Linked DNA regions of Gemmatirosa kalamazoonensis. The protein of the gene in region 1 interacts with the protein of each later gene in a pairwise test. Links are inferred from orthologs where the notes say so. Each region holds a gene or a part of one and is shown on either strand. Other genes may lie near its edges.

Evidence for each region.
Region 2: the proteins of J421_RS02465 (region 1) and ileS interact in binary tests that used the Escherichia coli proteins (3 or more experiments, as listed by UniProt). The link is inferred for Gemmatirosa kalamazoonensis from one-to-one orthologs.

What each region holds. Positions count from the first base shown.
Region 1 is NZ_CP007128.1:562,293-577,423, reverse strand. The notes cover bases 4,844-7,842. They hold J421_RS02465 (sugar ABC transporter substrate-binding protein), read right to left. Parts: upstream 6,816-7,842; coding sequence 5,871-6,815; downstream 4,844-5,870. Other genes in these bases: J421_RS02455 (hypothetical protein), read right to left, coding at 7,762-7,842; J421_RS02460 (ABC transporter permease), read right to left, coding at 6,812-7,765; J421_RS02470 (DMT family transporter), read left to right, coding at 5,014-5,874. Outside these bases: J421_RS02495 (DNA polymerase domain-containing protein), read right to left, coding at 1-734; J421_RS02490 (cold shock domain-containing protein), read right to left, coding at 751-957; J421_RS02485 (hypothetical protein), read left to right, coding at 1,693-2,286; J421_RS02480 (3'-5' exoribonuclease YhaM family protein), read right to left, coding at 2,360-3,355; J421_RS02475 (hypothetical protein), read left to right, coding at 3,465-4,754; more of J421_RS02455, read right to left, coding at 7,843-8,859; J421_RS02450 (hypothetical protein), read right to left, coding at 8,973-10,751; J421_RS02445 (response regulator transcription factor), read right to left, coding at 10,859-11,548; J421_RS02440 (CHASE domain-containing sensor histidine kinase), read right to left, coding at 11,642-13,633; J421_RS02435 (MFS transporter), read right to left, coding at 13,710-14,897; J421_RS02430 (CocE/NonD family hydrolase), read left to right, coding at 14,978-15,131. UniProt on the Escherichia coli protein: Part of the ABC transporter complex RbsABC involved in ribose import. Binds ribose. Also serves as the primary chemoreceptor for chemotaxis.
Region 2 is NZ_CP007128.1:3,541,022-3,557,159, reverse strand. The notes cover bases 7,476-11,481. They hold ileS (isoleucine--tRNA ligase), read right to left. Parts: upstream 11,129-11,481; coding sequence 7,676-11,128; downstream 7,476-7,675. Other genes in these bases: J421_RS32810 (YggS family pyridoxal phosphate-dependent enzyme), read right to left, coding at 11,131-11,481; J421_RS15300 (TraR/DksA family transcriptional regulator), read right to left, coding at 7,476-7,676. Outside these bases: J421_RS15340 (tetratricopeptide repeat protein), read right to left, coding at 1-1,585; J421_RS15335 (chemotaxis protein CheC), read right to left, coding at 1,592-2,224; J421_RS15330 (chemotaxis protein CheA), read right to left, coding at 2,221-4,122; J421_RS15325 (response regulator), read right to left, coding at 4,119-4,481; J421_RS15320 (chemotaxis protein CheW), read right to left, coding at 4,485-4,979; J421_RS15315 (RluA family pseudouridine synthase), read right to left, coding at 4,972-5,994; lspA (signal peptidase II), read right to left, coding at 5,991-6,590; lspA (signal peptidase II), read right to left, coding at 6,587-7,210; more of J421_RS15300, read right to left, coding at 7,233-7,475; more of J421_RS32810, read right to left, coding at 11,482-12,429; J421_RS32110 (protein O-mannosyl-transferase family), read right to left, coding at 12,441-14,408; J421_RS15275 (serine/threonine-protein kinase), read left to right, coding at 14,490-16,138. UniProt on the Escherichia coli protein: Catalyzes the attachment of isoleucine to tRNA(Ile). As IleRS can inadvertently accommodate and process structurally similar amino acids such as valine, to avoid such errors it has two additional distinct tRNA(Ile)-dependent editing activities.

The DNA.
Region 1 (15,131 bases):
CTCGCGATCTCCTCGGCCAGCGATGCCGCGTCGTCGAACGACGAGCCGCCAGGGAGCGGGATCAGCATGTGAATGCCGCGCGATCCCGACGTCTTCGCGGCGCTCGCGAGGTGCCTCCGCGCGAGCGCGTCGTGGACGAGGCGCGCCACCGCGATGACTCCCGCGAAGCCCGCCTTCGGGTCGGGGTCGAGGTCGAGCACCGCGTAGTCGGGGCTGGCGATGGAGCCGACGCGCGAGTGCCAGACGTTCACCGGGATCGTGCCCAGCTGCACCGTGTACAGCAGCGTGGCGAGGGCGACGCCCGGCTCGTCGACGGGGCCGCCGACGAGGCGCCGTTCGGCCGGCTCGCCGCGCTGCACGACGACCTCCTCGACGCGGACGCCGTCGGGGGTGTTGTCGCCGGGGTCGTGCTGGTGGAACGACGGGCCGTCGATCCCACCGGGGTAGCGGCGAAGGACGAGCGGGCGGTCGGCGATGGCGTCGAGGAGCACGGGGGCGACGCGCACGTAGAACCGCATGAGGTCGCCCTTCGTGATCCCATCACCGGGGAAGTACGGCTTGGCGAGGCTCGTGACGCGGAGCGTCACGTCGCCCGGGAGACGCAGCTCCCCCTCGCCGTCGCCGCGCTCGATCGCCTCGAGCTGGGCGACGACGTCCGCGAAGGGATCGGCCCCGGCTCCGCGTCGCGGAGGCCGGGGCCGACTCGAGCTCTGGGTGCGCCGTTTGGCGGGCATGCCGTCCGGGTGGGGTTCAGACCTTCCGGACGTTCGCCGCCTGTGGGCCCTTCTGTCCTTGCACGATCTCGAACTCGACCTGGTCGCCCTCGGCCAGGCTCTTGAAACCGGTGGACTCGATCGCGGTGAAGTGTACGAAGACGTCCGGTCCCCCCTCACGGCCGATGAACCCGAAGCCCTTGGCGTCGTTGAACCACTTCACGGTGCCGGTCATACGATCCATGCCGCGTACCTCTCTTCTCTTTCGAATCCTACGGGGTGTCGGTGGAGCCCTCGCCAAAGGCTCGGCGGCGGCGGGCGGTTCGGAATCGGACGGGCGAGCAAATCTCGGACCCTTACACCGGCGTCACGTTCGACACGCAAAAGCCCCGGGGCTTCGTGCGCCCCGGGGCCGTTCCTTGCTCTTCGTACCCGTCAGCCGATCAGTCGACGCTCAGGCGGCGCCGGCGATGTACTTAGCAAAACGCCCGCAGCTCGTGCAGCGCAACGTGACGTGCGCGCGAGGCAGCGGGGGAATCTGGGAGGGGTCTCTCTCGATGGGGCCGGAGCAGGACGGACAGCTGAGTGGCGTGCCGGCTCGATCGCTCGTGATGAGGTGGAGCGCCTGCGCCGGGTTGTACGTGTTCGGGCGTGGCTTACGCATGACCCCTCCTGATGGGTGCCGCCGCTTCGAGTTGACGAAGCGGAGTTTCACCCCTGAATGGTAACCACGAAAATGATCTGTTCACAGTGGCGGCGAGGCCTGCCACGGCGACGATCGATCGTGCTCGATACAGTTACGCATGACGGGGCACTGGCGCTGAGGCGTCTCGTCACACGGGGGGTGCTGGCGTTGCTGCCGCTCCTGGCCGGTCTCACCGGGTGCGGCCCCCATGCGCACGTCCCGCCCGTTCCCTCCCCGCAGACCATCGGTGCCGACACCGGACGCGTCGCCCGACTGGCGCGGGCCCTCGCGCCAGTGCTCTACCTGCAGCACGACGAGTGGTTCCCGTTGAGCCGCGCCGTCGCCGTCGTGCATCCCAGCCGCCGAGTCATCGCGTACCACTTACTGTGGAAGGACGATGTCTTCGGCGCGTGGATTCCCAGGACCGTGCCCACCGACGAGGAGATCGTCTGGGTCGGCTACGACACGACGGGGGCGCCCACCGAGGTGTGGACGTACTGGCACGGGACGATCCTCCACACCGCGTGGCCGAAGCGGCAGGTCGCGATCGACGTGCAGTGGGGGAAGCACGGCTCGCTGCCGCACGGCATGCTGCTCGGCGGGCTGCCGCGCTACCAGTCGCTGAACTCCTTCTACGTGATCCAGTCGCTGCTGATGCCCGACTTCTGGCTCGGCAACCTCACGCGAAAGGGGCCGCTGTGCTTCTGTCACGGGTACCGGCGGTACCGCGACTTCGACCACACGGAGCTCCTCGCCGACCATCTCAGCGCCGTCGTCGTGGCCGAGGACCCGAAGCCCGTGCTGCGCGCGGTGTTCGGGCAGCCCTACTCGGAGAAGCCGGCGTGGCCGTGGAAGAACGATCTCTCCAAGGTGAAGGAGATCTCGTAACTCTCTAACGGCGACCGGGTGACGGCGACGGCGTGACCGCGACGGCCCAACGCCGACGGCCCAACGGCGGCCGTCAGTCCCAGTCGTGGCTCCGGCGGTAGACGCGGCGTCCCAGGCGCCAGCTTCGCTTCGACGTGTCGGCGCCGTCGGCCCACAGGTCGGGGTCGTCGAGCGCGTCGAGGAAGTCGGTGGCCTTCGCGCTCGCCTCGTCGGCGCGGTGGACGATCTCCGCCTCGACGGTCATCGGCTCCACGGGGCTGCCGAACTCCAGCTTCCCGTGGTGCGACAGGATCAGGTGCTGGAGCTCCACGAGCTGCGCGTCGCTGCACAGCGGCTTGCCGAACGCCGCGAGGCGCCGCTCGAGCATGAGGATGCCGAGCACGACGTGGCCGACGAGGAGGCCGCAGGGCGTGTGGGTGAAGCCGCCGGCGCCGATCTCGTACGCCTCCACCTTGCCGATGTCGTGCAGCAGCGCGCCGACGACGACGAGGTCCTCGTTCGCGCGGCGCACGGTCTTCGCGGCGGCGACGGCGATGCGCGCGACCTCGAGCGTGTGCTGCAGCAGCCCGCCCATCTTCGCGTGATGGCCGTTCGTGGAGCCGGGGGCGCGCTCGAAGCGCGTGCGGAAATCGTCGTCGCCGAACACGAGCTGCAGCACGCGGCGCAACGTCTCCGACCGCACGGTGTTGCGTGCCCGGTCGAGCGCCGACCAGAGCACGTCGAGGTCCTCGTCGACGTGGGGAAGGAACTCCTCGGGGTTGAACTGCTCCGCGGGGAGCACGCGCAGCGGCGCGGTGAGCTTGAGCTGACGCTTGAGCTGCCCGTTCTTCTCGTACGGCGCGACCTCGCCGATGGCCTGGACGATCTTCCCGCGGTCGGCCCCGTCGGCCCACTCCATCTGGCTCGGCCAGATGGGCGCCGTGTCGATCTGCCCGGACCGGTTGCCGAGCGTCAGGATGACGAACGGCTCGCCGGTGGCCGCCATCTTCTTCTCCGTGCGCTCGCGCACCAGCAGCTCGTGCTGGACGCGGGCGCCGAACGACAGGGACGGCAGAGACAAGAGGGCCATGGGCGAGTAAGCTCGGTCGCTGCGTGATTCTGAGCAAGTAGGCTGCCGGGGCCGGCGCGGTGAGAATGCGGCGCGGCTGCGTCCGTTTCCTGGCGACCAGGAGGGACACATGCCCGTGGTGCACTCGCTCGTCGCGTCGCTCGCCATCCCGATCGCGCTCACGCTGTCGTCGCCGAAGATCGTCGGCGGCAACCCGCTCACGGCGACGATCGCGCTCGCCGCGCCGGCGCCGGCGGGAGGCGTGGAGGTCACGCTCACGAGCTCGAACAATTCGGTGGCGCAGTTCGGCGGCCGGCTCGCGCCGGCGATCGGCACGTCGCAGCTCACGATCGCGGCGGGGAGCGTGAGCGCGACGTTCCCCGTTCGCACGTTCGGCGTCGCCGCGCCGACCACGGTGACGCTGAAGGCGGCGGTGCTCGGCGGCACGGGCACGGCGACGCTGACCGTGGTCCCGGCGTCGATCCTCTCGCTGACGGCGGCGCCGGCATCGGCGATCGGCGGCACGGGCGTCACGGGGACGATCACGCTCGACGGCGCGGCGCCTCCCGGCGGCGCGACGGTGACGGTGCGGCCGGCGCTGGCGTCGGGGCCGGCGACGTTCCCGGCCACGGTCACCGTGCCGGCGAACGCGACGTCGACGTCGTTCGCGATCGCGACGACGCCGGTCGGTCGGCAGACGACGGTGTCGTTCGATGCGGCGCTCGGTGCGTCGGGCACACCGACCAGCGCGACGTTCACGCTGCTGCCGCCGACGATCGGCGCGCTGCTCGTGCTGCCGCCGACGGTGGTGGGAGGCGGCGCGGCGACGGCTCGCGTGAAGCTCACGGGCAAGGCGCCGCTCGGCGGATTCCCGGTGTCGCTGACGTCGTCGGGCGCCGCGGCGAGCGTGCCGTCGACGGCGCTCGTGCCGGCGGGGACCGACCAGGTCGACGCGCCGGTCGCGACGACGCCGGTGCCCACCACGCAGACGATCACGCTGCGCGCCGCGCGCGGCACCACGACCGGCGGGATCACGACGACGCTGGTGGACGGATCGAGCAACACCGTGCAGGTCGGCGAGACGGCGCCGAGCCCCGGGACCGCGACGGCGACGCTGTCGGTGACACCGCCGCCGCCGCCGCTCGCGTCGTTCACGGTGCGCCCGACGACGGTGACGGGTGGGCTGAACGCGATCGCGACGCTGACCGCATCGAGCGGCGTGACGGCGCCGGTGACGGTGAGCCTAACGAGCGACCACCCGCAACTCGTGACCGTGCCCGCGACGACGACGGTGCCCGTGCCGCCGCAGGTCCGCTCGCTCACGTTCACGACCGCGGCGACGACGTCGCCGGTCACGGTGACGGTCACGGCGACGGCGGGCGCGCAGTCGATCACGACGACGCTGACCGTGGTGCCGTAGCGCGCGATGAGACGGGTCGCTGCGACCGATGCTTGACGGCCGCGGCGGAGGGCGGCAGCTTCGCGGCGACCCAACCGGCTGGTGGCTAGGGTTCCGGCACGCGGCAGCGCGGCGAACTGCCTAACGCGTGCGCTGGACCGAGCGCCACGGAAAGCCGCCCGGCCGAGGCGGCAGGCACCCGAAGCGCAAATCGCTCGAGGGGATAGGTTGGCGCGCCGCAGGCGCGCGCAGCCGTCCCCTCGTTCGCGTGAGGTGCCCCGTGTCCGTCGCCGCGCTGTCGCTCGTGCTGGCCGCCGCGTTCGTCCACGCGACGTGGAACCTGCTCGCGAAGCGCGTGAGCGCGACGACGAGCGCACCGGCGTTCGTGTGGCTGTACGGCGCGCTGTCGGCGGCGCTGTACACGCCCGCGGCGCTGTGGGTGCTGCGCGACGCGCCGCCGCTCGGTGCGCTCGATCTCGGGCTCGTGGCCGGCAGCGCGCTCGTGCACCTGGCGTACTTCCTCGTGCTCCAGCGCGGCTACCGCGACGGCGATCTGTCGGTCGTCTACCCGCTCGCGCGCGGCACGGGGCCGCTGCTGTCGGCGACCGCGGCGGTGGTTCTGTTAGGCGAGCGGCCGAGCGTGGTCGCCGTCGCGGGCATGCTGCTCGTGGTGATCGGCGTGCTGCTGTTCGCGTCGCCGGGAAATGGCGAGGGCTCGCGCCGCGCGGGTGTGGCGTTCGGGCTGGCCACCGGGGTGCTGATCGCCGCGTACACCGTGTGGGACAAGTACGCGGTGGCGACGCGCGGGATCTCGCCGCTCCTCATGGAGTGGGCGACGAGCCTCGCGCGGGTGCTGCTGCTCGCGCCGGTCGCGTGGAAGGGGCGAACGCTCGTGCGCGAGGCGTGGCGGCGGCACCGCGCCGCCGCGCTCGGCGTCGGCGTGCTGAACCCGCTGTCCTACCTGCTCGTGATGATCGCGATGCGCACGACGCCGGTGTCGTACCTCGCGCCGGCGCGCGAGATCAGCATTCTCGTGGGCGCGGTGATGGGCGCGCGGATCCTGAAGGAGGGCGACGTCGCGCGGCGCCTCGTCGCGGCGGCGGTGATGCTGTTAGGCGTGCTCGCGCTCGCGTTAGGCTAGGGCGCGCCGGCGTTCGCCTTCGTCACGAGCTCGATGGCGACCGGCTGCTCGGCGGGGACGGGCTGCTTGTGCAGCAGCTTCCACGCGCTCTCGACGGCGCGGCGGCCCATCTCGGCCGGGTGCTGGGCGATGGACGCGGCGAGGCGGCCATCGCGGATGGCGGTGCGCGCATCGGCCTGCGCGTCGAAGCCGACGACGAGCGGCGGCGGTGCCTTGCGCGCCGCGGCGATCGCCTCGAGCGCGCCGAGCGCCATGACGTCGTTCGCGGCGAAGAAGCCGCGCACCTGGGGGTGTGCCTGCAGCGTGTTCTGCGTGACGTTGAACGCCTGGTCGCGCTCCATGTTCGCCGGCTGCGAGCTGACGATGCGGACGTTCGGGAACCCGGCGACCGCCTCGCGGAAGCCGCGCAGGCGCGAGTCGCTCGTCTCGTGGCCCGGCACGCCCTCGAGCACCGCGACGTCGCCGCGGCCGCCGAGCTGCTCGGCGAGGAACTTCCCGGCGAGGCGGCCGCCGTCGACGTTGTCCGATCCGATGAACGTGGCGATCGTGCCGCCCGCCTGACGCAGCGCGGCGGTGTCGAGGCGCGTGTCGACGTTCACGACGGGGATGCCCGCCCGGTTCGCCTTCACGACGGCGGGGACGATCTCGCGCGAGCCGTTCGGCACGATGGCGAGCACCTTCACGCCGCGCTGCACGAGGTTCTCGACGATCTGCATCTGCGCGTTGGGATCGATCTCGCGCTCCGGCGCCTCGACGACGAGCCGCACGCCGAGGCTGTCGGCGGCGGCGGTCGCGCCCTGCACCATGTCGACGAAGAACGGGTTGTTCAACGTCTTCGGCACGAGCGCGACGACGGGCTTGCCGGCGTCGGGGCCGCGGTTGCAGGCGTTCAATGCCGCGAGCAGGAGCGCGGCGACGATCGTTAGGCGGGAGCGCGTCATTTGGTGGGCTTCTCCGAGCGGCGGCGGAGCGTCATGTCGACGACCACCGCGGCGATGATGACGAGGCCGATGGCGACCTGCTGGAGGTACGACGAGACGCTGAGGAGGTTGAGACCGTTGCGCAGCACCGTCATGAGCAGCGCGCCGACGAGCGTGCCGAGGACGGTGCCGGCGCCGCCCATGAGGCTCGCGCCGCCGATGACGACGGCGGCGATCGCGTCGAGCTCGTAGCCGAGGCCCGCGACGGGCTGCGCGGAGTCGAGCCGCGCCACGAGGAGCACGCCGGTGAGCGCGCTCGCGACGCCGCTCAGGACGTAGACCACGCGCTTCCACGCCGACACGCTCACGCCGGAGAGCGCGGCGGCGACCTCGTTGCCGCCCACCGCGTAGACGTACCGGCCGAGGACCGTGCGCGTGAGCGCGACGTGCGCGGCCGCGTAGACGGCGAGCATGAGCAGCACCGGCGCCGGAATGCCTAACGGCTCGGCGTGCGCGATGGCGCGCACCGACGTCGGGAAGCCGGAGATCGGCCGCCCGCCGGTGAGCATGAGCGCCGCCCCGCGCGCGACGGACATGGTGCCGAGCGTGGCGATGAACGGCGGGAGACGCCCCGGGGAGACGAGGAGCCCGTTCGCGAGACCCGACGCGCCGCCGACGACGAGCGCGGCGAGCACGGCGAGCACCGTCGGCAGACCGGCGTGCGACGCGGCGCCGAACGCGATGCCGGCGAGCGCGACGAGCGAGCCGACGGAGAGATCGATCCCGCCGGTGAGAATCACGAACGTCATGCCGACGGACAGCACGCCGACGATCGCCGACTGCTCGAGAACGTTGACGAGGTTGTCGACGGTGGCGAAGTACGGCGTCGCCGCCCACAGCACGAGGGAGAGCAGCAGCAGCCCGGCGAACGTGCCGGCCTCGCGGCGGTGCAGGAGGCGCGCGAGCGTCACGCGCCGGCCGCGTGCCGGTAGGCGTCGATGGACTCCATGCCCGGCACGCCGGCGACGGCGTCGATCAGCGGCGGCGCGCCGGTGACGCCGCGCTCGTCGCGCAGGCCTAACGCGACGTGCAGATCCCACAGCCACCGCCGCGCCGCGCGGCCGGCCATCTCGAGGTCGCCGGCGATGACGCGGCGCAGCACCTCGCGCGCGAGCGTCAGCCCGGCGGGGAACACCTCGGCGACGCACGCGGCCTCGTCGAGCGTCGGCTCGGCTTCGGCGTCGACGGTCTCGCCGGCGCGCAGCATGGTGGCGGCGTCGGTCGCGCCGGTAGCGGCGCCGGCGACGAGGCGGTGCGCACGCGCCGCGCGGCGGACGGCGACGGCGCGCAGCAGCGGGTCGCGGCGCAGCACGTCGAGCAGCAGCGGCTCGCCGATGGCGCCCTCCGGCGCGCGCTCGTAGGGCTCCGGCGCGAGCGGGCCGGCGAGCGCCTGCTGGCGAGCGTCGTCGGTCATGGCGTCGGTCCAGTCCCAGCGGTCCGACGCGGCGTCATAGGCGCCGAGCACCGCGTCCTGCATCTCGTCGGCGTAGTCCTCGGCGATGCTGCGCGCGCGCTCGCCGACGTGGGCGAGCGGCGCGGCGAGGCGTTGGGCGCGCTCCTGCGTGGGCTCCTCGGCGAGCTCCGCGGCGAGCGACGCGAGGTACTCGTTCCACGCGGCGAGCCCCGGCGGCGCCTGCAGGCCGAGCGCGGCGCAGAGCCGGCTCTCGGGATCGTCGAGCAGGAGGAACGGGTGCGTGCCGGGCGCGCCGCGATCCTTCGCGGCGTGGATCGCGCACGCGGCGAGCGCCACGCGGGCGCGTCCCGCGCGCTCGTGCGCCCGCTCCCGCGCCTGCTCGCTCGGCGCGCGCTCGCCACGCGCGGGCGGCGCGACCGAGGCCGCGACGTCGGCGAGCAGCGACCAGAGCGCGAACGGGCTCGCCGCGCCGCGCAGCCCGCGCCGGCCGTCGCCCTCGACGAGCGCGCGCGCGGCGTCGCGCGCGGCGGCGGCGTCGAGAGACTTCGTGAGCGCGCGGTAGGCGGCGGCGTCGAGCACTACTCGTGTCATGGGCCCGAATCTATCCACGGAGGCGGCGGAAGCCGAAACTGCGGAACCGGAAACTGCGGACGCCGGAGCTGCGGAAGCGCCACGCGCTTGCACGGCACTCGATTCGGCCGTTCTCAGTCTCGAACGACTCGCACCGTGTCCGTTGCGGTTGCGGCGCGGTCGCCGGTGCGCACCGTCACCTCGAGGCGATAGGTGCCGGTGGCGTCGGGGGGCCAGGTGAGGGCGAGGGAGCGGGCGGCGGCGACGTCGTTAGGCCGCGCGGCGTCCACGAAGCGGACGGCGACCGGCGTCGGCGGGCCGCCGGCGAGCTTGAGGGCGCGGCCGAGTCGCGCGTACCACGCGGCGTCGATGCGCGTGGCCTGCACCGTGACCTCGGCGGAGTCCGCGCGCGGCAGGTACGTCTCCCAGTAGAGTCCCACCGGCATGCCGGCGACGATGGTGTGCGTGCCGAGCGCGTCGCGCGCGAGCTGCTCCACCGTCGCACCGGGCGCGGCGGCGTGCGCGAGGAGCAGCAGATCGGAGACGACCGTGTCGCGCGGCAGCGGGGCGAGCCCCGTGCGCGCGCGGGCGGCGCGGCCGCGCGCGGGGGCGAGCAGCTCGACGCTCGCCAGATACGCCGCGCGCGGCACGGCGACGATCAGCGCGCCGGCGGTCGTCGCGCTGTCGCGCGCCACCGTCGTCATGCGGCCCGCGGTGTCGACGAGCACGAGCGCGGCACGCAGCGTGTCCGGGCGCGTCGAGTCACGCGGCATACGGCGCCGCAGGTCGCGCGCGGAGTCGGCGCGCGCGGAGTCGCCGTGCCACACGCCGTCCCGCGCGACGCTCCACGCACCGACGACGAGCGTGGAGTCGCCGCGGCGGAAGCGCGCGAGCTGATGCTCGAGCGGGCGCACGCCGCGCCACGCGTAGCGCGGTGCGTAGCGCATCGCGGGAAGCCGCGCGTCGAGCTCCCAGTCGTCGGCCTCGCTCGTCGTCGGCGACTCGACCGCGTCGGCGCGCGGCACGAACGCGTAGCTCGGCGTCGGCTCGTGTCCGATGACGGAGCGCGACTCGCTGCCGAGCATCATCGTGCGGTCGGCGGCCGACCACGCGGTGGGCCACCCGAAGCGCACCTCGGACTCCGCGAGGTCGTCGCCCCACGCCATCTGGTACTCGATGGCGCCCTCGGAGCGGATGCGCGACATCGTGCGGCGCGCCAGCAGCTCGCTGCGCAGGTCGTTGCCGGGGAGCGAGAGCAGCGGCCGCGCGGCGACCCAGAAGCGCCGCTCCCACGCGTCGCGCGCGGGGCCGCACGGCTGCCGCTTGTAGCTGCGCTCCAGCGCGCCCTCGAGCCACCACGCGAGGTCGGTCCAGCGACAACGCTCGGCGGACGGCATGAGCGCGAGCGCGGAGTCGAACGCGGCGGCGGCGGCGGCGTGGTCGCTGCGCTCGTGCCACGCGAAGCCGCGGAGCGCGGCGCACCACCATGCCGTGCCGCGACAGGCCGTGGCCGCGCGCAGCGCGTCGTCCCACCGTCGCGCCTCCACGAGGTAGCGCACCGACTGGCCGGCGACCCAGTCGCTCGTGGAGTCGTCGTGCGCGGCGCGCGACAGCCGCTCGATCAGCGCGTCGCGGGCGGTCGCGATGGCCGCCGGCTCGAGCGGCGGCGGGATCTCATGATTGTTGTCCCAGTAGCAGAGGCGGCCGATGCGGACGTCGCACGGCCCACCCGATCCGCCGGGCCACGTCGGCATCCGGTCGCGGCGGCGCAGCTCGAAGTCGCGCTGGGCGCGGCGCGCGGCGGCGACGGATTCCGGCGCGGAGCGAGGGCGGGACCGGGGGGGCGCCGTGGACTGCGCGAGGGCGAGCGGCGCGAGCAGTGCGAGGCAGGCGACCGCGGCACCGGAACGCATGACTCGGAATCTAGGGCAGGAGGGCAGGAGCGCAGGAGGGCAGGAGGGCAGGAGAACTCGAAAGCTCTCCTGCCCTCCTGCGCTCCTGCCCTCCTGCCCTCGTCCTATCAGCGCTCGTCGTCCTCGGGCTTCGCGGTGAGCAGGAAGCCGATGCCGCGGACGGTGCGGATCTCGGGGGTCGTGATGGCCTGGCGGAGCTTCTGGCGCAGCCGCGCGACATGCGCGTCGACGACGTTGGAGCCGGGGTCGAAGCTCATGTTCCACACGCGCTGGAGCAGCTCGGCGCGCGAGACCACCTGCTCGCTGCGGAGCATGAGGTACTCCAGCATCGAGAACTCCTTCGGCGTCAGCGACAGCGTCTTGCCGTCGCCGGTGACGACGCGGCCCAGGCGGTCGACGGTGAGCGGGCCGAGGTTCAGGACGTCCGGCGGGCCGGAGCCGCCGCGACGGATGGCGGCGCGCACGCGCGCCCGCAGCACGTCGGTGCTGCCGAGCGGTTTCAGGAGGTAGTCGTCGGCGCCGGCGTCGAGCCCGCGCACGATGTGCTCGTCGTCGCCGCGCCCCGTCATGATGAGCACGGGCGTGGTCGAGCCCGCGCGCCGCATCGCGCGCACCACGTCGAGGCCATCGCCGTCCGGCAGCTCGAGATCCAGCAGGATGGCGTCATACGTCTCGTCGAGCGCGCGGTGGGCGCCCTCCGTCGCCGAGTCGCTGACGTCGACCGTGTACTCGCTCTCCAGCGCTCGCGCGACGACTCGGGCCACCATCGGCTCGTCCTCGATCACCAGGACGCGCAAGTCTCCTCCAGGGGATGGTCGGTTCGGTGGCATGCTAACGGGGCCGGTCCATGTCGTGAAGGCCCAAAACCTTACGCCTCCGTCATAGTGTGCCTAACGCGTGCGTCGCGTGGGCAGCGTGACCGGGATCGTGACGCAGAACGTGCTACCTCTTCCGGGCGCCGACGTCACGCCGAGACTCCCGCCGAGCAGCTCGGCGAGCCGCCGTGAGATCGGCAGGCCGAGGCCCGTGCCACCCGGCGTCGCACCCGGCAGCTGCACGAACTCCTCGAAGATCCGCTCCTGGTCCGCGGGCGCGATGCCCGGGCCGTGATCGGTGACCTCGATGAGCAGCGCGTCGCCCGCCGTGCGGCGCCGCTTGCCGCGCCCACGCGTCGGGACCGGCGCGCCATGCGGCAGTCGTGCGCACCGCAGCTCCACCGGATGCCCCGCACCGAACTTCGTCGCGTTCGACAGCAGATTGAGCAGGACCTGCCGCAGCCGCCGCGGATCCGTCTCGACGGTCGCCACGCAGTCGGTCCCATCGAGCCGCAGCTCGCATCCGCGCTCCTCGGCGAGTGGCCGGATGGTGACGAGCAGATCCTCGAGCAGCTCCTCCAGCTTCACCGGCTCGACGACGATCTCCGTCTTGCCCGCCTCGAGCTTGCTCAGATCGAGCACGTCGTTCACGAGCTCTAGTAGATGACGCGCTGCTCGCTGGCTTCGCTGGATGCCGTGCTCCTGCGTCGACGAGAGCGGCCCGTAGACGCCGGCGAGGAGCAGATCGTTGTACCCCAGAACCGCGTTGACGGGCGTGCGGAGCTCGTGGCTCATCGCCGCGAAGAAGCGCCCGCGCAGCGCATCGGATCGCTCCGCCGACTCGCGCGCGCGCACCTCGGCCGCGGTGATCTGGAAGAGCAGCGCGCCGAGCAGCAGACCGAACAGCGCGACCGCGCTCACGATGAGCGTGTTGCGCGTGCTGGCGGTGGTCTCGGGGAGCGGCGTGAAGACGAGCGTCCACACGCGCCCGCCGACGTCGAGCGGCACCACGCTGAGGAGCCTCGTCGCCTCGTCCGCGGACGCGGCGCGGCGTCCCTCGGCCACGTGCGCGACGGGCGCGCCAGGGGTCGCGTAGAGCGGGGTGCTCGTCGTGTCGATCCCGTCGAACACGCGGAACGCGACGCGCGGCTCCTTCTCGCTGCCGAAGATGCCGGCGAACAGGTCGCCGCCGCGGAACGGCGCGTAGACGAAGCCGCGCAGGGCCTCGCGGCGCGCGGCCGTGTCCGCCGGCGTCACGCCCCCCGTGTAGACGGGGACGTAGACGAGGAATCCCGACTGCTCGTCGGCGTCGATCTCCTGCTTCAGTCGCACGACGCCCGACGCGGCGGGCAGGCCGGTGTCGCGCGCGCGGTCCATCGCGTCGCGCCGCGTCGGGTCGGTGTGCATGTCGTAGCCGAGCGCCGCGCGGTTGCGCGCGTCGCGCGGCTCGAGGTAGACGATCGCGTGGTACTCGTCGCGTACACCCCCGGGCCACACGAACGTCGCCGGCGATCCGTCGCGGCGCACGGCCCGCGCGAGCGCCGCGCTGTCGACACGCGGGCCGACGTCGAGCCGACGACTGAAGCCGATGCCGCGTACGCCTCGGTAGTGCACGCCGAGCTCGAGCCGGTCGACGTAGGCGCCGAATTCCGCGGCAGTCACGTCGTCGCTCGCCGCGAACAGGCCGCGCGCGCCGTAGAGCAGCGCGACGTAGGTGTCGAAGCGGCCGCTCACGCGATCCGCCGCGGACTGCACGGCGTTGTCGAAGCGCGCCGCGTCGGACGCGTGGAGCGACATGAGGACGAAGCTCGACGCGGCGACGGTGAGCAGCAGCGTGCCGGCGAGCATGAACGCGGGGAGCCGCGCACGCCACCACGGCCGCCGCAGCCCGCGCGCGGCGGACATGAACACCGCGTGCGCGCTGACGCTCGGCCGATCGTCGAGGACGACCCGCTCCTTCGGCCGCTCCGACGCCGACGCGGCGCTCGCGCCGGCGCCAGCGCTGCCGCTCGACGCGTCGGCGTCGGGAGCATCGCGTGCGGGATCGGCGTGCGGCGGGACGGACATGGGGGCACGGGGAGCGGGAACCATGCCCAATCTAGGGTGGTGACCGCGCGGCTGCCCGTTCCGCGATCGACTGCTGTTAGGCACCTCGCGATCGCGCCAGCCGCCGGATGCTCGCGATGCCGAGCGCGGGACCGACGGCGAGGAACACGAAGGCCCACCGCCAGCCGACGCGCGCGGCGAGCAGCGGCACGAGCTGGATGGAGACCATCGTCAGCAGGAAGCCGATCGACGTCTGTACGGTGAGCGCGGTGCCGACGGCGTGCGGGGGGACGCTCTCGGTGACGAGCACCGAGAACTGCGCGCTGTCGGCGATGACGAAGAACCCCCACGCGAGCGCGACGACGACGAGCGCGCCGGCCGAGCGCGCGAACGTGAGCCCGATGAGCATCGCGCAGGCGCCGCTCGCCGCCATCGACACGACGACGAGCCACTCGCGCCCACGCCGGTCGGCGGCGAGCCCGCCCCACACGCACCCGAGCCCGCCGACCGCGAGCGCGGCGAACGCGAGCGCGCTCGCACGCCCCGCCGCGAACCCGCTCGCGGCGATGAACACGGGGAGCCACGTCCACGCCGCGTAGAGCTCCCACATGTGCCCGAGGTAGCCGCCCATCGCGAGCCGCCAGGGACGATCGCGCACGATGGTGCCGACGAGTCCCCACGAGAACGGCCGCGGCGGAAACGGGTACGGCCCGTCGCGGTAGCCGACGCCGACGAGCAGTGCGCCGACGAGCGCGGCGGCGGACGTCGCGGCGACGACGGGGCGGATCCCGGCGCCGGGGAACGCGTGCACGAGGTACGGCGTCGCCTTGCCGATCGTGAGCGCGCCGACGATGGTGCCGACGGCGAGACCGCGGCGGGCGCGGAACCAGGTGGCGATCATCTTCATCGCCGGCGGGTAGACGCCGGCGAGCGCGACGCCGGTGAGGAAGCGGCAGAGGAGCGCCGCGGCATACGCGTCGGCGGCGAGCAGCCCGGCGTTCGCCGCCGCGCCGACGACCGCGGAGAGCGCGAACAGTCGCCGCGACGGGACGACGTCAGCGAGGTTGAGCAGCGCGGACGTCGCGGTGCCGGCCACGAAGCCCACCTGCACGACGGTGGTGAGCCAGCCGGTCTCGGACGGGGAGAGGTGCCAGCGCGCCTGGTACTGCGCGCTCACGGCGCTCGCCGCGAACCAGAGCGACATGCCGAGGAGCTCGGCCGTCGCGAGCAGTACGAGGGTGCGCCAGCGATCCGGGTGGGTGTCGCGGTGGATGTCGCTCGTCACGGCGTGAACGATAGCACGGTGCCTGGCGGCGGCATGACGCACGCGGATATCGTCCCCGCGTCCCCGACCCGGAGCCGAGCATGTCCCGCGCCCCCCACCCGCTGCTGGCCGCGACGCTGATCGCGACGCTGATCGCACTCGTCGCGGCGCCGCGCCTAACGGCCGCGCAGCCGGCGCCCCGCGACACGGCGCTCGCCGCGCGGCGCGACTCGATCGAGCGGGCGCTCGAGGCGG
Region 2 (16,138 bases), 3.0 Mb from region 1 along the record:
AGAAGCCGTGCACCGGAGCATCGAGCGCGTCGGGCGCGGGCGCGACGGTGAGCGGCACGGCGCCGCCGAGGTCGAGCGCCAGCTCCAGCGGGCGACGCATGACGAGCGGCGCGTGCGCCATCGCGTGCTCCGCCTCGCGACGCGCCGCGGAGAGATCGCCCGCCGCCGCGGCGAGGAAACCGAGCTCGTAGCGCGCGTCGGCGCGCGAGGGATCGGCGTCGAGCGCGCGGGCGAGCGCGGCGCGCGCGTCGGCGGTGCGTCCCGCGGCGGCGAGCATGGCGCCGAGGCCCGTCCACGCGTCGGCGTCGGCGGCGGCATCGCGCAACACCGCGCGATACTCGGCGAGGGCGCGATCGTGCGCGCCGGTGGCGACGAGGAGCTGTGCGTGGTTCAGCCGCACGCGCCGTAGCGTCGGGTCGAGCCGCACCGCGGCGCCCAGCAGCTCGACCGCCTCCGCGCGCTCGCCGCGCGCGGCCCGCAGGACGCCGAGGTCGTTCAGGATCGGCGCCGCGGCGCGACGCTGGCCGGCGAGCGCGACGCCGCGCCGGTACGCGTCCTCCGAGTCGACCACGCGTCCCGCGAGATGCGCGGCGACGCCGAGCGCGTGCCACGACGCGGCGTCGTCCGGCGCGAGCTCGACGAGGCGTGAGAGGTGTGGCAGCGCGTCGGCCGGCGCGCCGCGCAGCAGATGCAGCTCGCCGAGCGCGCGCGCGACGTGCCGCTCGTCGGCGCCGCAGGCGAGCGCGCGGCGGTACTCGCGCACCGCCTCGTCGAAGTAGCCCTTCTCGCGCAGCGCGAGGCCGAGCGCGAGGTTCACGTCGGCCCCGCCTAACGGTGCCGACGGCGCCGCGGCCACCGCTGCGGCCACCTCCTCGGGCGCGACGCCGGGCGCCGCGAGGTTCAGCTGCGCGCGTCCGAGCGACGGATTCAGCGCGAGCGCGCGCGCCGTCGCGGCGGCCGCATCGTCGGCGCGACCGAGCTCGCCGAGCACGAAGCCGCGGACCCAGTGCGCGTCGGCGTGCTCCGGCGCGAGCGCGATGGCCCCGTCGAGCACCGCGAGCGCGCGGGCGGGCTCACCGCGGTGATAGACCACCTCGCCGAGGTGCGCGCGCGGCAGCGCGGCACGCGGATCGAGCGCGATGGCCTGCGTGAGCCACGCCTCCGCCGCGTCCAGGTCGCCGACGCGCTGCTCGAACAGCGCGCGGAGGATGCGCGGGCCGGGTGCATCGGGCGCGAGCGCGCACAGCGCGTCGAACTCGCGCCGCGCGTCGTCGGCGCGGCCCGTCTCGGCGAGCAGCAGCGCGAGCTCGCGGCGCGCGTCGAGATCGCCGCCGTCGGCGCGTACGCGGGCGCGCAGCTCCTGGGCGCGCTGGGCGCGCACGGCGAGCCCGCCCGCGGCGTCGAGATTGCTCCGCGCGAGCGTCATGCGCGGGTCGAGCGCGAGCGCGCGCGCGAAGGCGGCGGCGGCCCCGGCCCGCTCGCCGCGGGCGAGCAGCACGACACCGAGGTTGTTCTGCGCCCCCGCGTCCGCCGGATCGGCGCGACGCGCGAGCGCGGCGAGCGCGCCGGCGTCCTGCTGCGACATCGGACGTTACGCGAGCCGCACGGCGCGGAGGATCGCGTGCAGCGAGGCCGGGTCGGGCAGCAGGAAGAAGAAGCCGTGCAGCCGCTCGGCGATGTCCTCCATGAAGAACTCCGTCTCGACGACGAACACGTACTCGGACGTGAAGTTCTCGCCGAGGCACGCCGGCGTGCAGATCGCGCTCGACCGGTCGACGATGAGCGTCGGCGGCGACGGGAGCAGCACCATCCCCATGAAGTCGCTCAGCGCGTTCAGGTACGCACCGCTGAGAATGTTGCCCGCCTCCTTGATCGCGGAGCGCTCGAGCTCTCCGAGCGCGACCGACGAGCCGGCGGGACGGCGCAGCATCAGCTCCGCCATGCGCATCACTGTCGGCTTCGGGAAGACGAGCAGCGTGCGGCCCGTCAGATCGCCGAGCATGTCGAGCAGCACCGCGGCGACGGGCTCCTCGGCGGCGCCGAACTGCGGGGGCACCTCGTCGAGGTGCGTGATGTTCAGCCGCGGCACGCTGATCATGATCGTGCCGCCGGTCATCTGCGACAGCGCGGTCGCGGCGTGACCGGCGCCCATGTTCGCGACCTCGCGGAGGGCGTCGAGCTGCAGCGGCGTCAGCGTGCGGAGGTCGTCGAGCGTCGTCGTCATCCGAGGGTTGTCTGGAGCAGCGTGGGGGCGTCGAGCACCAGCGCCGGCGTTCCGTCTACGAGTATCGTCGCGCCGCCGAAGATCCTGAGCGCGCCGCGAAGTGGCGGCAGCGGACGCACGATCACGTCCTGCTGTCCGTCGAGCGCATCGACGAGCAGCGCCGCGCGCCGCTCGCCCGCCTCGATCACCGCCATCTCGCCCTCGGACGCGGCCGCAGGCGCGGAGGCAACACCGAGGGCGTCGCGCAGCCGCACCACCCGCAGCGACTCGTCGCGCACGCGCCACACCTCGCGCCCGCCGTCGTGGCCGAGCGACTCGGCATCGACGTCGGCGGTCTCGCGCACGCTGCCCACGGGCACCGCCACGGCGGAGCCGCCGACGCGCGCGACGAGCGCGCGGCCGAGGGCGAGCGTGAGCGGCAGGCGCATGGAGAAGCACGTGCCCTCGCCGGCCTGCGTGGAGAGCGAGAGCGTGCCGCCGAAGCGGCGCACGCGATCGCGCACCGCATCGACGCCGACGCCGCGGCCGGAGACGCTGCTCACCTCGCGCGCCGTCGTGAAGCCGGGGCGCGCGAGGAGCGCGAGCAGTGCGTGATCGTCGAGCGCGTCCGGCACCGCGCGTCCGTCGTCGGCGGCACGGTCGCGCACTCGCCCGCGGTCGATGCCGCGGCCGTCGTCGCGCACGCTCACCACCACCGCGTCGCGGTCGCGCTCCGCGCGCAGCACGATGCGGCCCACGGCGGGCTTCCCCGCCGCCACGCGTTCCTCCGGCGACTCGAGGCCGTGGCTCACCGCGTTGCGCAGCAGATGCACGAGCGGCTCGTGCAGCTCCTCCAGCACCGCGCGGTCGAGCGCGACGTCGCCGCCCTCGACGACGAGCTCCGCGCGCTTGCCGAGCACGCGCGCGAGATCGCGCACCACGCGCGGCAGCCGCTCGAACACGTCCGCGGCGGGCGCGGTGCGCGTGCCGCGCACCTCCTCGTGCAAGGCGCCGACGAGACGCGCGATGTCGGCCGCCGCCGCAGCGACCGCGGGATCGGCGACGCCGCCGAGTGCCGCGGCGAGGCGGACGCGCGCGATCGTGAGCTCGCTCGCGACGTCGAGCAGCGCGTCGAGCCGCGCGCGCTCCACGCGCACGAGCGCCGCGGGCGCAGGCGACGCGGGCGGGGGCGACGCGGCCCTCGTGCGCGACGACGCGGGATCCACGACGGCCGCGGACTCCACGCGCACCTCGGCGACGTCGCCGGCCGCGCGGGCCGCCGCCTGCAGCGCCTCGCCGGACGCGGCGGTGCGGAGCCGCACGCTCAGTCGGCCGTCGAACGTCGCGTCGAACAACGCGTCGCGCGGCGGGACGCACGCGTCGAGGGTGCCTAACGCCTCCAGCTTGCGCACCGCGACGGCGGCCCGCGCGCCGGGAAGCGCCGCATCGGGGTCGATGCGAACGTGCACGACGGGCGCACCGGGAAGCGGCGTGAGCACGGCGGCGGTGGGCAGCGCCGCGGCCGGCGCGTCGCTCGCGAACTGGCGCAGCGTCTCGGCGTCCGCGGCGAGATCGAGCGTGCGGCCGGCGAGCGACGCCTCGACCGCCTCGTCCAGCCGATCGACCGCGGCGACGATCGTATCGACGAGCATCGGCTCGATCGCGAGCGCGCCGTCGCGCATCGCGGCGAGGGCGGTCTCCAGCGCGTGGGCGAACGTCTCCACCGCCGCGAGCTCCATCGCGCCGGCCATCCCCTTCAGCGAGTGCACGGCGCGGAACAGCGCGTCCACCGCCGCTGCGCGCGCGGCCGCGTCGGGCGTGCCTAACGCCGACGCGGCCGTCGCCGCCGCATGGAGCAGTGTGCGACTCTCGGTCGCGAACAGCGCCGCGTAGCGCGACGCCGTGGACGGCGCCGTCACCCCAGCACGCGCGTCACGGCCTCCAGCACGCGGCTCGGCTGGAACGGCTTCACGACGAAGTCCTTCGCGCCCGCCTGGATCGCCTCCACCACGAGCGCCTGCTGCCCCATGGCGGAGCACATCAGCACCTTCGCGTCGGGATCGAGCTTCACGATCTCGCGCACGGCGTCGATGCCGCCCATGTCGGGCATCACGATGTCCATCGTCACCAGGTCGGGGCGCAGCTCCTTGTAGCGCTCCACCGCCTGCATCCCCGACTCGGCCTCGCCGATGACGTCGAAGCCGGCCTGCGTGAGGATGTCGCCGACCATCGTGCGCATGAAGATCGCATCGTCGCAGATGAGCACGGACTTGGCCACGCGTCACTCTCCCTCGAAGAGCTCCTCGAACAGCGCACCGACGTCGAGCACGTCGGCCGCGGCCGGGAGGCCCGCTGTCGTGGCGGTCCCGACCTCTCGAGGGAGGAGACGCACGGAGGCGCGCCGGGGCAACGTGTCGCGCGGATGTCCGAGCGGCGGCCGCTCCCCGTCCTCCACCGGATGCACGCCGTCGATCGCGAGCACGCCGAGCGCCGCACGCCGGCCGTCGCGCTCGACGACGACGAGCCACGGCACGTCGGTCGCGATGCCGCCGCGCCGGGCGAGATCGGCCACGGGTACGAGCGTGCCGCGCAGCGCGAGCAGCCCGCGCACCCACGGCGGCGTGCCGGGAACCGGCATGGTGTCGCGCGCGCGCAGCACCTCGAGCACGTCGCGCACCGGCAGCGCGAGACGGTCGTCGCTCACGCGCACGAGCATCACGCGCGGTGCTTCGTCGTCTTCGACGTGCGGTTCTTCCTGGTGCAGCTCGTCAATCATCGACGTCGTAGAAGCCGAACGCGGCGAGCGGATCGGCGTGCGTGGACAGCGCGGGGTCCTCGGCGATGCGCGCGAGCGATGCGCGCAGGTCGTCCGGAAGCGGCGCGCGCAGATCCATCTGCGCGCCCGTCACGGGATGGCGGAAGCGCAGCCACGCCGCGTGCAGGAAGTGCCGACGGGGCGGCAGCCCGACGAGCCGGCGTCCGCCGCCGCCGCCGTACGTGTCGTCGCCCAACACCGGGTGCCCGATGCTCGCGAGGTGCACGCGGATCTGATGCGTGCGACCCGAATGCAGATGCGCGCGCAGCAGGTCGCCCGCATCGAACCGCGCGAGCCGCGCGAAGTCGGTGCGCGCCGCCTTCCCTCCCTGGACGATCGCCATGCGCTTGCGGTCTCGCGGATCGCGGCCGATCGGCTTCTCGACCGTGATGCGCTCCTCCTTCAGGTGCCCCCAGCACACCGTGGCGTAGCGGCGCGTCACGCGCCGATCGGCGATCGCGGCGCTGAGCAGGCGATGCGCGCGATCGCTCTTCGCGACGACGAGCAGCCCCGACGTGTCCTTGTCGAGCCGGTGGACGAGGCCCGGGCGCTCCTCGCCCGCTCCGTCCGCCAGCTCCTGTCCACGTCCGACGAGCGCGTTCACGAGCGTGCCCGACCAGTTGCCGGGCGCGGGGTGCACGACCATGCCCGCGGCCTTGTTCACGACGACGAGGTGCTCGTCCTCGTACACGACCTCGATCGGGATGGCCTCGCCGATCACCTCGCGCCCGGGCGGCTGCGGCACGTCGACGACGGCGGTCTCGCCGGCACGGATGCGGTAGCCCGCCTTCTCGCGCCGGCCGCCGACGAGCACCGCGCCGGTGGCGATGAGCGTCGCCGCCTGGTTGCGCGACAGGCCGAGTCGCGCGGCGACGAGGACGTCGAGTCGGCTCCCCGCGTCGTCCGCGCCGGCGGCGACCTCGTGGCGTCCGGGGGCGGCGGGCGGCAGGCCGGCTCCGCCCACCGGGTCGGTCACGGCTCGCTCGACTCGCGGGCGAGCCGCTCGTCCGGCGACAGCTCGGTCGGCGCGGCCGCGCGGCTCGCGTGGAGGTCGCGACGCCAGAGCAGGATCACCAGCGCGACCGCGCCGAGGCTCACCGCCGTGTCGGCGACGTTGAACGTCCAGAAGCGCACGTCGCCGACGCCGATGTCGATGAAGTCGACGACGCCGCTCGCGGAGCGGAGCCGGTCCACGAGGTTGCCGAGCGCGCCGCCCATCACCGTCGCGACGGCGAGGCGCAGCGCCGTGTCGTGCCGCGGCGTCCCCGTGAACAGCCGCACGAGGAAGCCGAGGATGAGCAGCGTGAGGAGCGTGAACACCCACCGCGACGCGTCGCCGAGGTGCATGCCGAACGCCGCGCCGGGGTTGAACGTCAGCGTGAAGCGTACGACGTCGCCGATGATCTCGTGCGGCATGTGCCGCGGCACGAGGTGCGTCACGGCGAGGTGCTTCGTCCACTGGTCGAGCAGGACGATGACGACGATGATCGCGATCGCCGTGAGCGCGGAGCCGGCGCGTGACGATCCGTGCCGCGCGTCGGTCGGCGAGACGGGAGCGAGCGTGGTGCTCACGGCAGGTCGCTCGACGGCTGCACGGCCGGCTGCACGGTCGGCTGCGGACGCTCGGTCACCATCGCCGGCTCGGCGGCGGGATCGTCGCCCCACAGCACCCACGCGAGCAGGAACGCGCCGACGCTCACCGCGACGTCGGCGAGGTTGAACGTCGGCCAGCGCACGGCGCCGGTACCGAGGTCGAGAAAGTCCACGACGCCTTCCGCCGAGCGGAGTCGATCGAGCGCGTTGCCGACGGCGCCGCCGCACACGAGCGCGAGGGCGAACGTGCGCAGGTTGTCGCGGTCGCGCGTCTGCTTGTAGAGCCGCCAGAGGATGGACAGCACGCCCGCCGTGAGGGCGAGGAAGATCCACCGCGAGTACGGCCCGAGGTGCAGGCCGAAGGCGGCGCCGGGATTGTACACGAGCGTCAGCCGCACGGCGTCGCCGGCGACGGCGTACGGCACTCCCGGCGGATGCAGCGCGTAGACCGCCATCGCCTTCGTGACGACGTCGGCGAGCACCACGGCGAGCACCACGGGCCAGAACACGACGCCGTTCGTGCTCGCGTCGCTGCTCGATGACCCGGTGAATGGCACGTACGCCGTGTCGGTCGGCCTCTCGGCCGGCGGGGTAGTCACGTCGTCCTGCATGCGGCGCGACTCAGCCGCCCTTCTTGCTGTCTTCCTCCTTCTGCTTGCACTCGATGCAGAACCGCGCGTGCGGCAGTGCGTCGAGGCGCTCGAAGGCGATCTCGTTGCCGCAGCTGTGGCAGCGGCCGAACGTCTCGGGCGAGCGATAGAGCCGGCGCAGCGCTTCGTCGATGTGCCAGAGGAAGCGCCCCTCCTGGCTCGCGAAGAGGAACGCCTTCTCACGCTCCATGGCGTCGGTGCCCTGATCCGCCATGTGGAACGAGTACGAGCTCAGGTCGCCGTCCGACTCCTGCTGGCTGGCGCCGAACGTCTCGCCGTGATGGCCGAGCTCCTTGAGCACGCGCTTCCGCTCCTCGAGCAGCCGCTTCTCGAAATGCGCGAGCTGCTTCTTGGTCATCGGCTTGTGCTTCTTCGTCGTGCCGGTCGTGCCCGTCGTAGCACCGCTGGTCGGCATCAGAACTCGTCCTTACTGAGAGAGACGCGGACCTCGCGACCGTCGAGGTCGAAGGTCTGCGTCACGTGTGGTCGGGATGAACTGGGCTCCGTCGCCCCATCGGGTCCCGTATCACCGACGGATGACGACTTAGTACCCCCGGATGTTCCAACGGCGAGCTGGGTCGCGAGCACCTCGCCCGCGACGTAGTCGTGATGCTCCCGGACCGCCGCCTCCACCTCGGCAGCTCCGGCGACGATCAGCCGGATGCGGTCGCTCACCGCCAGGCCGGCCTCCTTGCGCAACCGCTGTACCCGGCTGACGACCTCCCGGGCCAGCCCCTCGCGGCGCAATTCGGGGGATACCGCAGGGTCGAGCGCCGCCACGTACCCCTCGGATTCCTGGACAACGTAGTCGCCCGAGGCACGCCGCACGATGGTCAGATCTCCCGGCTCCAGCAGGTGATCCGCGCCGTCGATCACAATGCCGACCGCTTCGCCGCGCTCGAAGCGCCGCAGCGCGTCGGCGCCGAGCCCGGCCACCGCTTCCGCGGCGCGCGGCGTCGACTTGCCGAAGCGCTTGCCGAGGACGCGGAAGTTCGGCTTGGGCTCCAGCGTGACGAGCGCGTCGCCCGACGCCGCCCACCGCACGCGCTTCACGTTCAGCTCGGACGCCAGCAGGGGCTCCAGTTCGTGCACCAGCCGCGCGACCTCACCCACCGCGCCCGCACCATCGGGGAACGGGATCACCGCCACGAGCTCGCCGAGCGGCTGGCGCACCGGGATCTTCACCGTCTCTCGCGCGGCGCGGCCGAGCGTGGCGAGCCGCCGCGCGGCGTCCATCGCCGCCTCCAGGTCGTGCTCGCGGCCCCCGCGCTCCGGCCGCACGTACGGCGCGAGGTGCACCGAGCTGCCCGCGAGCTGCCGGTGCATCCAGTCGGCGAGGAACGGCGCGACCGGCGCGAGTAGCCGCGCCGTCACCACGAGCACCTCGCGCAGCGTGGCGAACGCGGCGCGCCCGTCGGCCGACTCGTGGCCGTTCCAGAAGCGGTCGCGCGACAGCCGCACGTACCACTTCGACACGTCGTCGTCGAAGAACTCGACGATGCGCCGCACCGCGGTGGTCGGATCGTACGCCTCGAGCAGCGCGTCGGCGTCGCTCTCCACCGCGGCGAGCCGCGACAGCACCCAGCGGTCGAGCAGCGACCGCGCCGCCACCGGCGGATCGTCCGCGCCCGGCTCCCAGCCGAAGTTCGCGTACAGCGCGAAGAAGTTGTAGACGTTGCGCAGCGTGAGCAGGAAGCGCCCCGCGAACTCGCGGATCACGCCCTCGTCGAACCGCCGCTCGATGGCGAGCTGTCCGACGCCCATGAAGAACAGCCGCACCGCGTCGACGCCGTGCCGCTCGATCACGGCCCACGGGTCGACCGCGTTGCCGCGGCTCTTCGACATCTTCTTCCCCTGCGCGTCGACGACGGTGTTGTTGACGACCACCGCCCGATAGGGCGCTGCCACGCTCTCCGCTCCACGCTCCACGCTCGCTCCGTCGCCCGCCTGGCCGAGCGTGGAGCGTGCAGCGTGGAGCGTGGAGGAATTGTTAGGCAGCGCGTCGCCGAGCCCCGTCGCGATCGCGAGCAGCGAGTAGAACCAGCCCCGCGTCTGGTCCACGCCCTCGGCGATGAAGTCGGCCGGGAACTGGTGCGCGGTGAGGTCGCGGTTCTCGAACGGGTAGTGCCACTGCGCGAACGACATCGAGCCCGAGTCGAACCACGTGTCGATCACCTGCGGCACGCGGCGCATGGTCCCGCGCCCGCTCGGCGCCGGCCACGTGTACTCGTCGATGAACGGCTTGTGGGGATCGAAGTCGTCGGGCAACGGTCGGCCGATGCGCTCGGCCAGCTCCGCGTAGCTGCCGATGACGTCGACCTCCGACGGATCGGCGTCGTTCACCCACACCGGCAGCGGCGTGCCCCAGTAGCGGTCGCGCGAGATCGCCCAGTCGATGTTGTTCTCGAGCCACGTGCCGAACCGGCCGCTCCCGACCTCCTCGGGGTGCCAGTCGACGCGCGCGTTGCGCGCGAGCATCTCGTTCGCGTACGCCGTGGTGCGCACGAACCAGCTCTCGCGCGCGTAGTAGATCAGCGGCGTGCGGCATCGCCAGCAGTGCGGGTACGAGTGCACCATCGTGCCCGCCTTCCACAGCACGTCGCGCTTCTCCAGCTCCGCGACGATCGCCGGGTCGGCCTTCTTGAAGAACGTGCCGCCGATGACGGGCACCGACGCCTCGAACTCGCCGCGCGCGTTCACCGGCTGCAGGAACGCGAGCTCATGCCGCCGCCCCGCCGCGTAGTCGTCGGCGCCGAACGCCGGCGCCATGTGCACGATGCCGGTCCCCTCCTCCGCCGACACAAACTCCTCGGCGAGGACGATCTCATGCTCCCCCTCGAGGGGATACGGCACCCAGTCGAGGGGGCGCGTGTACCGCTTGCCGGCGAGCTCGCGCCCCTGCATCTGCCCCACGACGTCCCACCGATCCTGCCAGTCGCCGCCGAGCACCGCGCTTACGCGCGCCTCGGCGAGCACGATCGTCCAGTCGACGCCGGACTTCTTGCGCAGCTCGACGTACGTGAGATCGGGATGCACCGCGAGCGCCGTGTTCGACACGAGCGTCCACGGCGTGGTGGTCCAGACGAGTAGACGGCGACGGCCGGGACTCGGGACTCGGGACTCGGGACTCGTGGGGGAGTCGAGTCCCGAGTCCCGAGTCCCGAGTCCCGACGGCTCGGCCAGGTCCAGTGCCACGAAGACGCTGGGATCCTCGACGTCCTCGTACCCCTGCGCCACCTCGTGCGACGACAGCGACGTGCCGCACCGCGGGCAGTACGGCAGGATCTTGTGGCCGAGGTACAGCAGGTCCTTCGTGTGCAGCGTCTTCAGCGCCCACCACACGCTCTCCACGTACTCGTTCGTGTACGTGACGTACGGATCCGAGTAGTCGAGCCAGTAGCCCATGCGGGCCGAGAGCTGCTCCCAGTCGGCGCGGTAGCGGAACACGCTCTCGCGGCAGAGCCGGTTGAACTCCGCGACGCCGAGCTTCTCGATGTCCTGCTTGCCGCTGATGCCTAACGCCTTCTCGACCTCGATCTCGACCGGCAGGCCGTGCGTGTCCCATCCCGCCTTGCGCAGCACGCGGAACCCCTTCATCGCGCGGTGGCGGCAGAACAGGTCCTTGATCGTGCGCGCGAACACGTGGTGGATGCCGGGGCGTCCGTTCGCCGTCGGCGGGCCCTCGAAGAACACGAAGTCGGGCGCACCCTCGCGCGCGGCGAGCGTCTGGGCGAAGAGGTCCTCCTCCGTCCAGCCGTCGAGGATCCCCCGCTCCAGCGCGTCGGGCGACTGGTCGGGCGGGATCTGTGCGTAGCGCTCGCGCTCGGGCGCCTGATCGCGCTCCTGCACTGCGGTGGTCTCCTCCACGGTCACTCCGTCGTCTTCTGCGTGGCGTCGGCCGCGGCGCGGCCGTCGTCCTCCCCTCCGCCCGTGGCCGCGAGCCGTGCGCGCTGCGGCACCGGCGGCAGCGCGGCCGCCTCCGACGCCGCCAGCTCGGCGAGCTGACGTTCGGCCTGCAGTCGCAGCTGCGCGATGTACGTGCGGTGCACGCGGTCCAGGCTCGCGATCTCGTCCTCGATGCGCCGCGCCTCGCCGCGCAGCCGCTCGATCTCGCGCTCGGCGTCGCGCCGCGCGGCGGCCACGGTGCGCTCGGCCTCGAGCTGCGCCTCGCGTCGGAGCAGCTCCGCCTCGCGCTCGGCCTGCGCCTGGGTGTCCTCGCGCAGCTTCTGCGCGCCGATGAGTGCCTCGTTCAGCGCGCGATCGCGCTCGCGGAACGCGCGCAGCTGCTCCAGGAAGTTGCGGGCCTTCTCGTCCAGCTCCTGGTTGGCGCGCGTGAGTCGCTCGATCTCCTCGGCCACCTGCTCGCGGAACTGGTCCACGCGCGTCTTGTCGTAGCCGCGGAAGGCGGTGCCGAAGTCGTATCGGCGCACGTCGAGCGCCGTGAGACGGAAGGTCGCGTCGGTCATCTGATCCTGTGGCGGCGCGTCACTCGCGCGCGCGCCGAAGAGTAGCGTGCCGAGACGCACCATCGTCGCGCCCTCCTCGACGGCGATCTCGTAATCGTTGGACATTCCCATGGACAGCTCCGTCGCCGGGTGGCCCACCTCGGCGAGCACCGCGCGCGCGGCGCGCGCGCCGGCGAACACGGTGCGCAGCACCGACTCCGGCGCGTCGAACGGCGCCATCGTCATCACCCCGCGCACGACGATCCCCGGCAGCGTCGCGAGCCGCTCCGCCTCGGCCCGCAGCTCGTCCGGCGGATAGCCGCCCTTGGTCCCCTCGCCGCTCACGTTCACCTGGAGCAGCGCGTCGACGGCGCGGCCGCGCTGGATCCCGTGCGCGTGGACCGCGTCGGCGAGACGCGCGCTGTCCACGGAGTGCACCAGCGCGAAGCCGTCGATCTGCTTCACCTTGTTGCGCTGCAGGTGACCGATGAGGTGCCACCGCGCCGGCACGTCCACCGCCTCCATCTTCGCCAGCGCCTCCTGCACCTTGTTCTCCCCCACGTCGCGGATGCCCGCGTCCCACGCCGCGCGCACCGCCTCGGGGCCGTGCGTCTTGGTCACCGCGACGATCGCCACGCGTTGCCGGTGCCCGCCCCGCGCCACGGCGCGGTCCACCCGTTCACGGATCTCGTGGAGGCGCGCGGGAAGGTCCGAAAACGGCATAACGTGCAATTCTACTTGAGGTTACAGGTCGCATCAAGGGACCGCACCAGCGCGCGACGCGGGCACCCGAGCAGCGCCTGCGCCCACTCGCCGGCGCCGTCGGAGCCCGGGCGGACCGGTGCGAACAACGTCGTGTCGATGCGGGCCGCGATGCGCGCGGTCGCCACCGAGTCCACGACGCGCCCGTCGCCCGTGGCAGCGGTGCGCACCCACACGAGCCCCGTCAGCGTCCACGTGCCGCCGATCCGCGTGCGGTCGGCGTCGCTCACACCGACCGCCGCGGCGAGCGGCCGCCGCTCGCGCGCCGCAGCGTCGGCAATCTCGCGCAGGACGGAGGCGGTGCCGCTCCACCGTGCCGGCGCGTCGGCATGCAGCAGTCGGTGGCGGCGCGCGAGCTCGCCGCGGTACCACGGCGCGCCGAGCAGCGGCACGGTCACCGGCGTCACGTCCGGTCGGCGGCGCTCGCCGAGCTGCAGGTACCAGATCGGGTACGTGTCGTTGTCGCCGACGAGCAGCAGCACCGCGTTCGCCGGCGCGCTGGCGAGGATGCCGCTCGCGAGCGCACGCGGCAGCTCGGCGTCGGGACTGCGGCGTCGCGCGACGGCACGCCAGTTCGTCGCGATCGGCAGCGCGGCGAGCACCAGCCCGACCGCGCGCGGTGCCCCGGGCGGCGCCTGCCTAACGCGAGCCATCGCGCGCCGCGCGACAGCCATCGCGCCGAGTCCCGCCCACAGCCCCCACGTCCAGAACGCGAGCGCGAAGAAGTAGTCGCGCTCGCGCGCCTCGTGCGTCGCGTCGTCGGGGAGCACGCCCCAACCGAACGACGGGCCCGCGCGCAGGTTCAGGTACGCGACCACGCCGAGACTGCCGGCGACGAGCAGCACGAGCGTCGCGTTGAAGCCGCGGACGCTCGCCCGCCGCAGGTCGCGCGCGCCGAGCACGCCGAGCGCCGCGTACGCGAGCGTGAGCGGCGTGCGCCACGGGCTCGGCCCCGCCCGGCCGTCGACGCCGAGCGCGAACTGCCAGTCGGCCCACTCGAAGACGTTGGCGACCTGGATCCACCACGGCGCGGTGCGCGGCCACAGCCCGGGCACGGCGTACTGCCGGCGCGCGATCACGTCGGCGAGCGCGCTCCACGTCACGGCGTGGCCCTGGTCGAGCGCCGGAGCGTGCCGCGCGCGCAGCAGCAGCACCACCGCGCCGCTCACCCCGAGCGCGACGGCCGCCGTCATGCCGAGCGCGGCGAGCGCCCGCCGCCTAACGGGCGGCGACGACGCGGCGAGGCAGACCACCCCAGCGACGCACAGCGCGAGCGACACGCGTCCCGTGCCGGCCGCGAGCACCGCGGCGCCGAACAGCTCGAGAGCGCAGCGCCAGTCGACGTGGCCCGACTCGTCGCTCGCCGCGAGCAGCGCGATGGCCGGCGCGCCGACGAGCGCGCTGAGATGCAGCGGCACCGCGAGGCCGAACAGGTACGCGATGAGATACGCGTGCCGTCGTCCGCCCGCCGCGCGTCCCATGCGATCGGCGGCGAGGAGCGCGAGCGCGACGAGCAAGAGCGACGCCGAGTAGACCTCCGCTTCCGTCGCGTCGAGCCAGATCGTCGACGTCGCGCCGGCGCAGAGCGCAGCCGCCACCGCGGCCCACCCGCTGCGCATCCAGCGCGCGAGCAGCAGCGCCGCGATCGCACCCGACGCCGCGGCGCACAGCGCCGACAGCAGGCTCGCCGAGAGCACGGGCCCGAGCGGCGCGAGCACGAGCACCGCGACGCGGCCGAGCAGCACGAACAGCGGCGTGCCCGGGGGATGCGGGATGCCGAGCGTGTGGAACGCGGCGAGGAACTCGCCCGCGTCCCAGAACGTGACGTCGGTCGCCGCCGAGAGCGCGTAGAGCGCGAGAAGCGCGACGCCGGCCACGAGCGCCGTGCGTCGCGCGCGCGGATGGGAGCGGGCGTCGCCCGGCACGTCGTCGAGCGGCATGGGGGCGAAACGTCGCACGTCGCGACGCCGCTCGGCACCCCCAGCCTCGGGTTCGCGGCAGGACGATTACATATTGCACCCATGGACAGCGAGATCCTCGCCCTGCAGGAGGCCGCGCGCGGTCGCTTCTCGATCGAGCGCGAGCTCGGACGCGGCGGCATGGGCGTCGTGGTGCTCGCACGCGACCTCGCGCTCGACCGCGCCGTGGCGCTCAAGGTGCTCCCGGTCACCCTCGCGCGGCAGCCGGCGCTGCGCGAGCGGTTCCTGCGCGAGGCGCGCACGGCGGCGGGGCTGTCGCACCCGAACGTGGTCCCCATCCACGCCGTCGAGGAGCACGACGACGTCGTGTTCTTCGTCATGGGCTACGTGGACGGCGAGACGCTGGCACGCCGTGTCTCGCGGGTCGGCCCGCTGTCGCCGGCGGACGCGACGCGGCTCGTGCAGGAAGTGGCGTGGGCGCTCGCCTACGCGCACGGGCGCGGCATCGTGCACCGCGACATCAAGCCGGACAACATCCTCATCGAGCGGGCGACCGGCCGCGCGCTCGTCACGGACTTCGGCATCGCCCGCGTCGCCGACGCCACACGCGCGCTCACGATCGACGGGCACGTGATGGGCACGGCGCAGTTCATGAGCCCCGAGCAGGCCGCGGGCGAGAAGGTCGACGGACGCAGCGACCTCTACTCGCTCGGCGTCGTGGCATTCCTCGCGCTCACCGGCGCGCTGCCGTTCGAGGCGGAGTCGGTGACCGCGCTGCTCGCGATGCAGGTCACCCGTCCCGCGCCGCCGGTCGCGTCGCGCCGCCCGGGCATCCCGGCGCGGCTCGCCACCGCGATCGATCGGTGTCTCGCGAAGCAGCCCGACGACCGGTTCCCGTCGGCCGAGGCGCTCGCCGACGCGCTCACCGAGGTCGAGACGCGCACCGTCGACGTGCCGCCGCAGGTGCGCAACTTCCAGCGCGTCGCCGAGCAGAGCACGATGATGCTGTTCATCGTGACCGTGTTCTCGCTCGTGAGCCTGCCCGGAAGCGGCAGTCGCTGGCCGGCGATCATCGGCGGGCCGGTCGGCGCGATCGCCGCGGTCCTCCTCGACCTCGGCCGCCGCGCGCGCCAGCTGCTCATCGACGGCTACGGCGCGGGCGACGTGATCCGCGCCTTCGTCGTCGAGCGCGACGCCCGCGAGGCCGAAGTCGCGGTGATGTACAGCGGCAAGCGGCAGGCGCGCATCGCGCGCATGCGGCGGCGCGCGTTCATCGTCGCGGGGACCTGCATGCCGCTGGCGATCGCGCTGCTGTTCACGCGCAGGCTGCTGCACTGGCCGAAGCCGCTCTCGATCGGCCTCGCGATGCCGTTCTACATCGCGGCCATCGTCGCGCTCATCATCGGCCTGAACTCGAGCCCGAAGGCGGAGCGCCGGTCGTGGGCGTTCGCCGGCCGACTGTGGCGGAGCGGCTTCACGCTGTTCTTCTTCCGCCTCGCGGGGCTCGGCGTGCGCGCCGAGGACCGCGCCGCACCGTCGCTCGATCCGACGCGCGCGGACGTCGTGCTGCCCGACGCGGTGCGCCGCGACCTTCCCGAGCTTCCGAAGCTGCTCGAGCGCTACGACGCGACGCTCGCCGCGCTGCGGCGGCGCGAGGAGGACGTCGAGCGGGCGCTCGCCGAGGTCGGCCCCGGCGCGGCGGGCGATGGCGGCGACGGCGCGTGGCGCGCGGACACGCCGTCGTCGGCCGA